DNA from 3 places in the Cellulosimicrobium sp. NPDC057127 genome. Region 1 is predicted to be linked to each of the others. Evidence: predicted binding sites of a transcription regulator. Region 1 holds the regulator's gene; each other region holds the start of a gene.
What was found. The regulator LexA, encoded in region 1, represses DNA repair genes until DNA is damaged. The targets are predictions, from matches to a motif close to TCGAACANNTGTTCGA.
Positions count from the first base shown of each region.

Region 2: ACFTZA_RS00710 (HNH endonuclease signature motif containing protein) is a predicted target of LexA. The motif match lies at 1,731-1,746, and genes of this name have one in related genera.
Region 3: ACFTZA_RS12195 (Rv2578c family radical SAM protein) is a predicted target of LexA. The motif match lies at 2,691-2,706, and genes of this name have one in related genera.

Region 1 is NZ_JBHUUP010000002.1:271,730-276,000, reverse strand. It holds gene ACFTZA_RS02995 (aldo/keto reductase) at 1-15, shown strand, start outside; gene nrdR (transcriptional regulator NrdR) at 41-616, opposite strand; gene ACFTZA_RS02985 (LysM peptidoglycan-binding domain-containing protein) at 1,043-1,417, opposite strand; gene lexA (transcriptional repressor LexA) at 1,728-2,486, shown strand; gene ACFTZA_RS02975 (L-lactate dehydrogenase) at 2,488-3,507, opposite strand; gene ACFTZA_RS02970 (ATP-dependent DNA helicase) at 3,534-4,271, opposite strand, start outside.
Region 2 is NZ_JBHUUP010000001.1:167,891-172,161, forward strand. It holds gene ACFTZA_RS00700 (AAA family ATPase) at 1-236, opposite strand, end outside; gene ACFTZA_RS00705 (phosphoribosylaminoimidazolesuccinocarboxamide synthase) at 279-1,247, shown strand; gene ACFTZA_RS00710 (HNH endonuclease signature motif containing protein) at 1,262-1,615, opposite strand; gene ACFTZA_RS00715 (PadR family transcriptional regulator) at 1,826-2,191, shown strand; gene ACFTZA_RS00720 (hypothetical protein) at 2,188-2,781, shown strand; gene purS (phosphoribosylformylglycinamidine synthase subunit PurS) at 2,919-3,206, shown strand; gene purQ (phosphoribosylformylglycinamidine synthase subunit PurQ) at 3,206-3,943, shown strand; gene ACFTZA_RS00735 (GNAT family N-acetyltransferase) at 3,940-4,271, shown strand, end outside.
Region 3 is NZ_JBHUUP010000011.1:59,290-63,560, reverse strand. It holds gene ACFTZA_RS12205 (MBL fold metallo-hydrolase) at 133-906, shown strand; gene hisS (histidine--tRNA ligase) at 976-2,370, shown strand; gene ACFTZA_RS12195 (Rv2578c family radical SAM protein) at 2,715-3,896, shown strand; gene ACFTZA_RS12190 (GNAT family N-acetyltransferase) at 3,906-4,271, opposite strand, start outside.

The sequences.
Region 1 (4,271 bases):
TCGAGCGACCTCTGACCGCACGGCGCTGTCGCGCGGACCGTCAGCGCGTCGTGGCCGTCTCGCCCGCGGCGGTGTCGCTGCCTGCGGTCGTCCCGGCCCCGCTCGCCGGGGGCTCGCCCGCGTCGCCCGGGCCGCGGTCGGCGCCGGCTGCCCGCGCCTCGGCCCGCTCGGCCCGGTCCACGCGCAGCGACGTGATCGCGCTCTCGAAGTCCTCGAGCGAGTCGAACGCCTGGTAGACGCTCGCGAACCGCAGGTACGCGACCTCGTCGAGCTCTCGCAGCGGGCCGAGGATCGCGAGACCGATCTCGTACGCGTCGAGCTCGGCGCTGCCGCTGGCACGGATCGTCTCCTCGACGCGCTGCGCGAGCAGCGCGAGGTCGTCCTCGTTCACGGGACGGCCCTGGCACGCCTTGCGGACGCCGGTGACGATCTTCTCGCGGGAGAAGGGCTCGGTGACCCCGGAGCGCTTGACGACGGACAGGCTCGCCGTCTCGATGGTGGTGAACCGACGCTGGCACTGCGGGCACTGCCGGCGGCGGCGGATCGACGCACCGTCGTCGGACGTGCGCGAGTCGACGACGCGGGAGTCCGCGTGGCGGCAGAACGGGCAGTGCATGGCGGTCTCCTCGAGCAGGGGTCGCCGTACCGGCGCACGCGCGCGGCAGGGCGCGACGAACGTATGCCGTCGCGAGGCGACGGCGCAACACGCCGCGCGGCACGACGGGCGGCTCGTCGACGTCCTGCGGACGGGCGCACCCGCGGGCGCAGCAGAACGGGGGCGGCCGTTGCCGACCGCCCCCGTCGGGACGCCCCCGTCCCCATCTCGCGCGCGACTCGCCTCGCGCGCGGCGACGTGCTCAGGAGTCGCGATCTCGCGCGCCCTCCTCCCTCCTGCCCGGCCCCCCAGCCCGGCGTGTGAGGTAGCACTAACTTAGGGCTCCCTAAGGCAGAGCGCAAGCCCCGCGCGCGATCGACCGGGCGGACCACCCGACGTCGCCGCGCTGCGACGGGAGCCGGGTGCCGCCGCACGCAGGTGCGGCGGTCAGGGCTCGACCGGCAGCAGGAGACGCTGGCCCGTGACGAGGCCCGACGACGACAACCCGTTGAGCTCTGCGAGCCGCGCCACCACGTCACGCACGTCGTCCCCCGGGCCGGCGAGCTGCTGCGCGTGCCCCCAGAGGGTCTCCCCGGCCGTCACGACGTGAACGCGGACCTCGACCGGCTCGCCCGGCGCCCCGGCGACGGCGACGCCCGCGCGCACGGCGAGCAGCGCGACCGCGACGACGAGGAGCACCAGGACGAGCCGCCCCCGGCGGGTGAGGCGCAGCGTTGCCGCCCCGCCGCGCGGCGGCACGCCCGCGCGGCGAGACCCGTGGGCGGATGATGGGTAGGCCCACGTCGTGGTCGTGCTGGTCATCTCGATCTCCGTCCCGCCCCGCGGGGCCGGAGCGCCTTCCCCGGTCGCTCCGGCCCCGCACGGCACGTCGTCGACCTGGCGAGGTCGAACACCTGTACGTAGAACACCTGTACGAATGTCTACCACGATCCGCCGACACAGTCGAGTGCCTGTCGAACAGGTGTTTGATTCGCGCGGCTCTCTCCCCTAGCCTGGGACCAGGCCGCTTCGCCGGACATGTCCGTCCGGCGAGGGCGCCACGGACGGGACGGCCGCAGGTGCCCCGCCGACGGCGAGCAGCGCCGCCGGCGGGACGACGAGGGAGACGACGATGGCGGGACGAGGCAGGGACACGAGCGGCGGGCTCGCCGAGGTGCGGGAGCTGCCGGACGGCACCGCCGGCGAGGACGGCCTCACGCCGCGCCAGCGCCTGGTCCTCGAGACGATCCGCTCCTGCGTCGAGACGCGCGGCTACCCGCCGAGCATGCGAGAGATCGGCGAGGCCGTGGGTCTCACGAGCCCGTCCTCCGTCAAGCACCAGCTCACGACGCTCGAGCGCAAGGGCTTCCTGCGGCGCGATCCCCACCGCCCGCGCGCGATCGAGGTCGTGCACCCGGCCGCGGCGTCGGAGGACGCACCGCGGACGGCGCTGACGGCCGTGGACACGGTGGCCGCGCCCGCGCCCGCGGTCGCCGTGCACGACGAGGCCCACCCGACCCCGTCGTTCGTGCCCGTCGTGGGCCGCATCGCCGCCGGCGGTCCCATCCTCGCGGAGCAGGTCGTGGAGGACGTCTTCCCGCTGCCGCGCCAGCTCGTGGGCGACGGCGAGCTGTTCCTCCTGCGGGTCCAGGGCGACTCGATGGTCGACGCGGCGATCTGCGACGGCGACTGGGTGGTCGTCCGGCGGCAGAACGTGGCGGAGAACGGCGAGATCGTCGCCGCGATGATCGACGGCGAGGCCACGGTGAAGACGTTCAAGCGCGCCGACGGCCACGTCTGGCTGCTGCCGCACAACGCGTCCTACGAGCCCATCCTCGGCGACGAGGCACAGGTGCTCGGCCGGGTCGTGTCGGTGCTGCGCAGCCTCTGACTCAGAGCCCGAAGCGCCGCGCCGCCGCCCGCAGCGACTCGGCCGACGCCTGCAGGCCCGCGAGCTCGTCGGCGGCGAGCGGCACCTCCACCCGCTCGACGGCACCACGACGGTCGACCAGCGTCGGCAGGGACAGGCACACGTCGTCGATCCCGTGGTCGCCGTCGAGCAGCGTCGACACGGGCAGGATGCGGTGCTCGTCGCCGAGCACGGCCTCGATGATGCGCGTGCCCGCCAGCCCCACGGCGTAGTTGGTCGCGCCCTTGCCCTCGATGATCCGGTACGCGGACTGCACGACCTCGCGCGCGATCTCGTCGCGGACGTCCTCGGTCAGCGCGGGACGACCGCTCAGGCCGGACCAGTCCAGGAGCGGAACACCGCCGATGGTCGCGGAGCTCCACAGCGGGATCTCGCTGTCGCCGTGCTCGCCGGCGACGTAGGCGTGCACGTTCTGGACCGCGACGCCGCACTGCTGCGCGACGAGGAAGCGCAGTCGTGAGGAGTCGAGGACCGTCCCGCTGCCGAACAGCTGCTGCGGGGCCAGCCCGGAGATCTTGAGCGCCGCGTAGGTCACGATGTCGACGGGGTTGGTGACCATGACGTAGACGGCGTCCGGCGCGACCTCGACGAGGCCGGGGAGGATCGACCGCATGAGACCGATGGTCGTCCCGGCGAGATCGAGGCGCGTCTGCCCCGGCTTCTGCTTCGCGCCGGCGGTGACCACGACGACGTCCGCCCCCGCGCACACGGCGACGTCGTCGGACCCCTCGACACGCGCCATCGGCATGAACTGGATGCCGTGCTGCAGGTCCAGCACCTCGGCCTCGACCTTCGCGCGGTTCACGTCGAGCATCGCGACGGTCCGGGCCGCGCCGCGCATCAGTGCGGCGTAGGCGAGGGTCGACCCGACCGCGCCGGCGCCGACGATCGCGAGCTTCGTGGTGCGCGACCCGGGGGTCCCCGCACCGGCCCCGGCCGGGGTCGGGCGCGTGCCGTCGTGGTCCTGCGGTGCCGTGCTCATCCTGCCTCCGTCTCGTCGGTCCGGGGTCAGCCTAGGGCGACGAGACGGCGCAGCGCAGCGGTGGCGACGTCTCGGTCGGTCGTCTGCCAGAACTCCGGCATCGAGCGGGTGAGGAACGTGCCGTAGCGCGCCGTCGCGAGTCGCGGGTCGAGCACGGCCACCACGCCGCGGTCGCTCGTGGAGCGCACGAGCCGGCCGGCACCCTGCGCGAGCAGCAGCGCGGCGTGCGTCGCGGAGACCTGCATGAACCCGTTGCCCCCGGCCGCCTCGACCGCGCGCGCCCGCGCGGAGCGCACCGGGTCGTCCGGTCGCGGGAAGGGGATGCGGTCGATGAGCACGAGCTGGCACGACGGACCGGGGACGTCCACTCCCTGCCACAGGGAGAGGGTGCCGAACAGGCACGTCGCGGGATCCTCGGCGAACTGGCGCACGAGTGTGGGCAGCTGGTCGTCGCCCTGGCACAGCACGGGCACGTCGAGCCGCTCGCGCATCGCCTCGGCGGCCGCGACCGCGGCCCGTCGCGAGGAGAACAGGCCGAGAGTGCGCCCACCGGCCGCCTCGACGAGCGCGGCGATCTCGTCGAGCTGGTGCTCGGTCGCCGCCTCCCGGCCGGGCGTCGGCAGGTGCTTGGCGACGTACAGGATCCCCTGCCGGGCGTAGTCGAAGGGGCTGCCCACGTCCATCCCGCGCCACGGCGGGCTGTCGTCGTCGGTGCCCGGGCCGCCGAGGCCGAACGTGCGCGCGACGGCGTCGAACGTCCCGCC
Region 2 (4,271 bases), on a different contig from region 1:
CGCGGGTCGGTGCCCAGGTGCTCGCGGAGCGCGTCGGCGACCGACGGGCCGGATCCCGCCCGCTGCCGTCGGGCGCTCTGCTGGGTCACGGCCTCCAGGAGGCTCGAGAACGTGTCGAGGAACGCGGCGACGCGCGGGTCGTCCAGCGTGCCGGCGTCGTCCCCCGGCGTGGCGTCGGGGGTCCGTGTCCCGTCCGGGGGGACGGGGCCGGACGTCGCGGCGGGCGTGAAGCGCATGGTGCGAGACTAGGCGCCGTGACGGAGACGCCCCAGCCCTTTATGCCAGCCCTTTCGCTCGGCGAGGACGACGCGTTCGACACGTCGGGTCTCGAGCTCCCGGGCTGGCGGCACGTGTACTCGGGCAAGGTGCGCGACCTGTACGAGCCGGACCTGCCCGCGGTGGGCGGTGTCCACCCGCTGGGCGACGTCGTGCTCGTCGTGGCCAGCGACCGCGTCAGCGCGTTCGACCACGTGCTCTCGCCCGGCATCCCGGACAAGGGCGTCGTGCTCACGCAGCTGAGCCTGTGGTGGTTCGACCAGCTCCAGGACCTCGTGCCGAACCACGTCGTCACGACGGCGGTCTCCGCGGAGCCGGGCGACGGCCTCGTGCCCGACGTCGTGGCGGGGCGCGCGATGATCTGCCGTCGCCTCGACATGTTCCCGGTGGAGTGCGTCGCACGCGGCTACCTCACCGGCTCGGGCCTGGCCGAGTACCGGGCCGGTGGCGCCGTGTGCGGCGTCCCGCTGCCCGACGGGCTGGTCGACGGGTCGCGCCTGCCCGAGCCGGTCTTCACGCCCGCCACGAAGGCCGCCGTGGGCGAGCACGACGAGAACGTCTCGTTCGACGTCGTCGCCGAGCAGATCGGCGTCGAGGACGCGACGCGGCTGCGCGACCTCACGCTCGCGGTCTACGCGCGGGCGGAGGAGGTCGCGCGGGGACGGGGCGTGATCCTCGCGGACACGAAGCTCGAGTTCGGGATCGACCCCACGACCGGCGGGACGGTCCTCGGCGACGAGGTGCTCACGCCGGACTCGTCGCGGTTCTGGCCCGCGGACCGGTGGGAGCCGGGGCGCTCGCAGCCGAGCTTCGACAAGCAGTTCGTCCGCGACTGGCTGGCCTCGTCCGCGTCCGGCTGGGACCGGACGTCCGACGCCGCGCCGCCGTCGCTGCCCGCGGACGTCGTCGCGCGGACGCGCGCCCGCTACCTCGAGGCGTACGAGCGTCTGACGGGCTCGCCGCTCGCCTGACGGACCGGGGGCGTTCACGCCGTGCGCCACGCGCGCGGCCGGACGTACGTGTGGCCGCTGGGTGCCGTCCACCGGACCGTGCCGTCGGCGAGCAGCGCGGGACGCCAGCCGTCCCGCGCCCGCACCACACGGTGGTGACGGCACAGCGACAGCAGGTTCTCGGCGTCGTGCCCGGCGTCCCCGCCCGGGCGCGGCGCCACGACGTGGTCGAGGTCGCACCGGAAGGCCGGCACGCGGCACCCGGGGAACGTGCACGTGCCGTCGCGCGCGAGCACCGCGGCGACCGTCGGCACCGACGGCCGCTGCGTCGACGGAGGCCCGGGGCGCGCGGGTGCGGTGGTCCCTCTCGGGGCGGGTGGTGCAGTCATCGGGCGGTCTCCTCTCCGTTCTGCCCCGGTCCGTGCCGCGGGGCCGTCGACCCGGTTCCGTGCGAGGGCGGGGAAGGGGCAGGACCCCGCCCTCGCACGCGCTCGAGCGTGCGTATCGAACGTGTGTTCGACAGTAGGGGTCGCCACTGACACGTCGGCGGGTGGCGGTCTGCGCTGGCTCTATAGGTCGGCCTGCGATATATATCGGGCATGACAACTGCGGGCGACGCCTTCCGCATGACCGAGCAGGCCTACCTCGTGCTGCTCGCGCTCACGGGCGAGCCCCGGCACGGGTACGCCGTCATCCAGGCCGTCCGCGAGCTGTCGGACGGTCGTGCGCGACTCGGGGCCGGGACGCTCTACGGGAACCTCGACCGGCTCGTCGGGGCGGGCCTCGTGGAGCCGGCCGGCGAGGAGGTCGTCGACGGGCGGCTGCGGCGCTACTACCGCGCGAGCGGCGAGGGCAGGCGAGCGGCCCAGGCCGAGACCATGCGTCTCGCGCGGCTCGCCGACCGGGCGCGCCGGTCGCTCGACCGACCCGGTGACGCGCCGGACGTGGCGGGGGAGCCGGCATGAGCGGGCGGTACGAGCGGTCGGCGCGGTTCTGGCTGCACGCCTACCCGCAGCGCTGGCGTGACGCGCACGGCGAGGAGGCGCTCGCGGTCCTGCTGGACCTCGCCCCGCCCGTGCCCGACGGCGGCCGCGCGCCCCGGTGGATCGGCGCGCGCGAGGCGTGGGGCCTGGTCCGGGCGGGCTGGGGCCTGCGGTGGCGCGAGCACCCCCCGCTCGGCCGGTGGCTCGTGTACCGGGTGCTCGACGTACGGTTGCCCGCACGGTACTGGTGGTGGGTCGCCGACGACATCCACGGAGCGCTGTACGCCTGGCGGAACGGCGCGTTCAACGGCGCGCTCCTCCTCCAGATCACGTACGGGCTCCCGCTGTTCGGCATGCTCCTCGGAGACGGGTACGTGGTGCACCTCCCGACGTGGTTCTTGCCGACCTGGCTCTTCGTCGCCGTCGTCCTGGGTGCCGTCTTCCGCCGTCAGCAGGTCGCCAGGGCGTGGCGCAAGCACGTCCTCGAGGGGAACATCCCGGTCGAGGCGCCGCGCGCGCCGTCGGCGGACGGCGGTGGGTGCACCCCTGGGGTGGACGGCGACCGAGCGTGACGACGGCGCGGGTAGACTGACGCGCGGAATCCCGCCGTCGGCTCCCGCTCGCTCACGCCGTGCCGTACGTGGCACGTGCCCGTGACCGGGATCCCGGAGCCCCGGCTCTCCCGAACACACCTCCCCTAGGAGCACCCGTGGGACGCGTCGTCGTCGAGGTCATGCCGAAGCCCGAGATCCTGGACCCGCAGGGCAAGGCCGTCGTCGGGGCGCTGCCGCGTCTCGGCTTCACGCAGTTCACGTCGGTCCGCCAGGGCAAGCGCTTCGAGCTCGAGGTCGAGGGCGACGTGACGCCCGAGGTCCTCGCCGCCGCCCAGGAGGCCGCGACCAAGGTGCTGTCCAACCCGGTGATCGAGGACGTCGTCCGCGTCGCCGACGCCGTGACGGACGCCGCGGGCACGGTCCTCTCCGAGGGCCTCGCCTGATGACCGCCACGACCACCGCCCCCGAGGCGACCCTGGGTGGCGCGCGGGTCGGCGTCGTGACGTTCCCGGGCACGCTCGACGACCGCGACGCGGCACGTGCCGTGCGCCTCGCCGGCGGCCAGGCCGTGTCCCTGTGGCACGCGGACGCGGACCTGCACGGCGTCGACGCCGTCGTCCTCCCCGGCGGGTTCTCCTACGGCGACTACCTGCGCGCCGGGGCGATCAGCCGGTTCGCGCCCGTGATGGAGACGCTCGTCGACGCGGCCCGCGGCGGCCTGCCGGTGCTCGGCATCTGCAACGGCTTCCAGGTCCTCACCGAGGCGCACCTGCTGCCCGGCTCGATGATCAAGAACGACCACCTGCACTTCCTCTGCCGCGAGCAGGTGCTCGTCGTCGAGAACGCGGACACGGCCTGGACGCGCGACTTCACGCAGGGCCAGCGCATCACCATCCCGCTGAAGAACCAGGACGGCCAGTTCGTCGCCGACGACCGCACGCTCGACGAGCTCGAGGGCGAGGGCCGCGTGGTGTTCCGCTACGACGGGTGGAACCCGAACGGGTCGCGTCGTGACATCGCCGGCATCACGAACGCGGCCGGCAACGTCGTCGGGCTCATGCCGCACCCCGAGCACGCGGTCGAGGCGGGCTTCGGCCCCGCGTCCGCGGACGGCCCGCGCGCCGGCACCGACGGGCTCGGCTTCTTCACCTCGGTGCTGAGCACGCTCGTCCGGGCGTGAGCATCGCGGCGCGCACGACCGACGACGCCCGGACGGTCACCCGTCCGGGCGTCGCCGTCTCCGTGGTCGACGGGGACGACGCGGACGCCCTCGCGCTCTTCGCCCGGCAGCAGGTCGAGCTCGCCGAGCGCTACGGCGAGCCCGACAGCGGCGACTTCGACGCGTCCGGGCTGCTCGCGGCGTTCGTGGTGCACGACGACGACGCCCCGGTGGCGTGCGCGGCGCTCCGTGACGTCTCGGGCACGCCCGACGGCCGCGGCGGCCATCACGCCCCCGCCACCGGCGAGGTCAAGCGGCTCTTCGTCGCCCCCGAGCACCGCGGACGCGG
Region 3 (4,271 bases), on a different contig from region 1:
CGGCCCGCGGTCGGTACCGGGACAGTCTAGGCACCGCCCGCGTGATCCCCTCGTGCTTTCCCGCCCGGCAGGTCACGGTCCGGTATCGACCCGCCCTCCGGCGCGGGAGCCGGGAGGCTAGGCTCGACGGTCGTGGAGGACAGGAAGGACGCCGGCGTCGGGCCCGGCACGGCCGGAGGGGCGAGCGGGGCCGGCGGCGCCGCGGTCCCCGTCGCGGTCCACGTGGTCGTGGCGCCGGTGTTCGGCACGAACTGCGCGGTCGTGGTGCTCCCGGGGGCCGAGTGCGTCGTCGTCGACGCCGGGGCGGGCGTCGCCGACCGGGTGGTCGGGCTCGTCGAGCGCGAGGGCCTCGTGCCGCGCGCGGTCCTCGCGACGCACGGGCACGTGGACCACACCTGGGACGCGGCCGCGCTGTGCGAGCGCCTCGGCGTGCCGCTCGTGCTGCACGAGGACGACGCGTACCGGTTGCCGGACCCGTTCGGGACGATCGAGGACGCGCGCGCCGGGGTGTCCGGTCCGCTGGCCGCCGCGCTGCGCGACGCCGGGGCGCGTCCCGAGGACTACCGGGAGCCGCGGGACGTGCGCCCGTTCGCCGGGGGTCCTGGGGTCGCGGTGCCGCTCGTGGCACCCGGGCTGCACGCGGTGCCGGCGCCGGGGCACACCGAGGGGTCGAGCCTCTTCCTCGCCGGCGCCCCCGGCACGGGTGTCCTGCTCTCCGGAGACGTGCTGTTCGCCGGGTCCGTGGGCCGCACCGACCTGCCCGGCGGTGACGGGGCCGTGATGGCACGCACGCTGCGCGACGTCGTCGGCGGTCTCGACCCGCGGTGGGACGTGCTCCCCGGCCACGGACCCGCCACCACCGTGGCCCACGAGCGGGCGACGAACCCGTTCCTCGCCCGCGGCTGACCGCGCCCACCGGCAACCGGTCCGCGGCGATTGCCCCTCGCGGCGGCCGGTCTGGAAAGATCGGGTCCCATGGCCAGGCCCACACCCCTCTCCGGTTTCCCCGAATGGCTGCCCGACGGTCGCGTCGTCGAGCAGCACGTCCTCGACACGCTGCGCCGCACGTTCGAGCTGCACGGGTTCGCCGGGATCGAGACGCGGGCCGTCGAGCCGCTCGACCAGCTGCTGCGCAAGGGTGAGACCTCCAAGGAGGTGTACGTCCTGCGCCGCCTCCAGGAGGAGGCGAGCGAGGGCGACGACGCCCGCTCGGGCCGGCCGGACAAGCAGCTCGGCCTCCACTTCGACCTCACGGTGCCGTTCGCGCGCTACGTGCTCGAGAACGCCGGTCACCTCGCGTTCCCGTTCAAGCGCTACCAGATCCAGAAGGTCTGGCGCGGCGAGCGACCCCAGGACGGGCGTTTCCGGGAGTTCGCGCAGGCGGACATCGACGTCGTCGGCGCCGGCGAGCTGCCGTACCACTTCGAGGTCGAGCTGCCGCTCGTCATGGCCGAGGCGCTCGGCGCGCTGCGCGACATCGGCGTGCCGGAGGTCCGCGTGCTCGTCAACAACCGGCGCGTCGCCGAGGGCTTCTACCGCGGGCTCGGCCTCGACGCCGTCGACGAGGTGCTGCGCCAGATCGACAAGCTTGACAAGATCGGGCCGGCCAAGGTCGGGGAGCTCCTCGTCTCCGAGGCCGGGGCGACCCCGGACCAGGCGGACGCGTGCCTCGCCCTCGCAGCGATCCACGGCTCCGACGTCACCGTCGTCGACCGGGTCCGGGCGCTCGCCGCCGAGCGCGGCGTGACGAGCGAGCTCATGGAGACGGGCCTCGCGGAGCTCGCGGCCATCGTCGAGGCCGCGAGCGTGCGCGCACCCGGCGTGGTCGTCGCCGACCTGAAGATCGCCCGCGGCCTCGACTACTACACGGGCTCGGTCTACGAGACCGTCCTCGTGGGCCACGAACAGCTCGGGTCGATCTGCTCCGGCGGGCGGTACGACACGCTCGCGTCCGACGGCGCGACGACGTACCCGGGCGTCGGCCTGTCCATCGGCGTCTCGCGCCTCGTGTCGCGGCTGCTCTCGGCGGGGCTCGTCCGGGCGACGCGGTCGGTGCCGAGCGCTGTCGTCGTCGCGGTGACGACCGAGGACGCGCGGCCGTCGTCCGACGCGGTCGCGACCGCGCTGCGCGCCCGCGGGATCCCCGTGGAGGTCGCGCCGAGCGCGGCGAAGTTCGGCAAGCAGATCCGCCACGCGGACCGGCGCGGCATCCCGTTCGTGTGGTTCCCCGGCGGGACCGGTGACGACGGCACCCCCACGCCTGACCAGGTCAAGGACATCCGCTCCGGCGAGCAGGTGGACGCGGATCCCGCGACGTGGGAGCCGCCGGCCGAGGACTGGTGGCCGCGGGCGGTCCCCGCCGAGGGCTGACGGCGCAGGCCCCGGCGCCCGGGCGGGCCACGTGAGAGGCCCGACGCTGTCGCGGCGGGTGCCGTCCTCGGGGAGTGCGGGAGCTCGGGCAGCTCGACGCAGCCGCACGTGCAGGTCATGGACGGCCCGGACGCGACGACGGCGCGCGGCGTGCCGCTCGCGTTCCGCCACCACCGCGAGCACGTGCGCGGGGCGGGTCGCGCATCGTCGCGCGCGGCGTCCCCGCCGAGCGCTCCGTCGTCGGGCCCGCCGAACCGCCCGGCTGAGACGGCGGGCCTCCCTCCGGAGGGCCGCGCTCAGGACCGCGCCTTGACCGCGGATCGAACATCTGTTCGGATAGTGTCGTGCGGTGGGACGGACAGGCGATCGGCGTGGACGACGGCGCGCTGCCGGGGCTGGAGCGCGTCGGCCTCGTGCGCAGCGTGCGCACGCCCGAGTTCGCGGGGATCACGTTCCACGAGGTGACGGCGAAGAGCGCGCTGTCCAAGGTGCCGGCGATGTCGCGCATGCCGTTCCGCTGGACGATCAACCCCTACCGCGGGTGCAGCCATGCCTGCTCGTACTGTTTCGCGCGACCCACGCACCAGTACCTCGACCTCGACGCGGGCGAGGACTTCGACCGGGAGGTCGTCGTCAAGGTCAACGTCGACGACGTGCTCCGCGCCGAGCTGTCGCGCAGGAGCTGGACGCGCGAGGCCGTCGCGCTCGGCACGAACACCGACCCGTACCAGCGCGCGGAGGGCCGCTACCGACTCATGCCCGGGATCATCACGGCGCTCGCGGACTCCCGGACACCGCTGTCCGTCCTCACCAAGGGCACGCTCCTGCGTCGCGACCTGCCGCTCCTCGCCGACGCGGCGTCGCGCGTGGAGGTCGGCATCGGCGTCTCGCTCGCACTGCTCGACCCGGAGCTGCAGGCGTCGGTCGAGCCCGGGACGCCCACGCCGCGCGCACGGCTCGACCTGATCCGGGCGGTCCGGGACGCGGGCCTGCCGTGCGGGGTCATGGTCGCCCCCGTGCTGCCGTGGCTGACCGACTCGACCCCTGCGCTCACCGAGCTCCTCGACGCGGTGCGGGACGCCGGCGCGACGGGCGTCACGGTGCTCCCGCTGCACCTGAAGCCCGGCACGCGCGAGTGGTTCATGTCGTGGCTCGCGCGCGAGCACCCCCGGCTCGTCCCCGGGTACGAGCGCGTCTACGGCCGCGGCACCTACGCGTCGAAGGCCTACCGCTCCTGGCTGTGGGACCGCGTGCGACCGATGCTCGAGGCGCGCGGCTTCGGCGTCTCGGGCCGCCGCGTGCCCGCCGGGGTCGAGGGCCGCTACCGCCGCGGCGAGCTCGGTGGCCTGGGCGACGGCGGTCCACCCGTCGACGGGGCGTACCCCTGCGGCAGCCTCACCGGGTCGTCGTCGCCGACCGGCCCCGGCGCACCGCCGGCGCAGCACCCCGGCGCGCTCGCGGGCATGCCCGTCGACGGCGGCGGACTCGACGTCGCGGGCGCGGGCGTCGAGCAGGTGCTCTTCTGAGGCGCGGCGCTAGGACCCCGCCGGCCGCACCACCCACACCCGGACGGCCGAGCCGTCGCGGTGGTCGGTCGTCCTCGCAGCGTGCACGAACCCGGCGCGCTGCGCGACCGCCTCGCTCGGGTCGTTCCCGACGCGCGTGAGGAGGCGCACCTCGGCGTACCCGGACGCGAGCGCCCACGCGCTGAGCGTCACGACCGCGCGGGTCGCCAGACCTCGCCCGCGCGCGCCCGGCAGCAACGCGTAGTACACCTCGGGGGCGGTCCCGTCGAGACCGGCGAGCCCGACCATCCCCACGGCCTCGGCGGCCTCGGCGGCCTCGGCGGCCTCGGCGGCCTCGGCGGCCTCGGCGGCCTCGGCGGCCCCGGGCTCACCGGC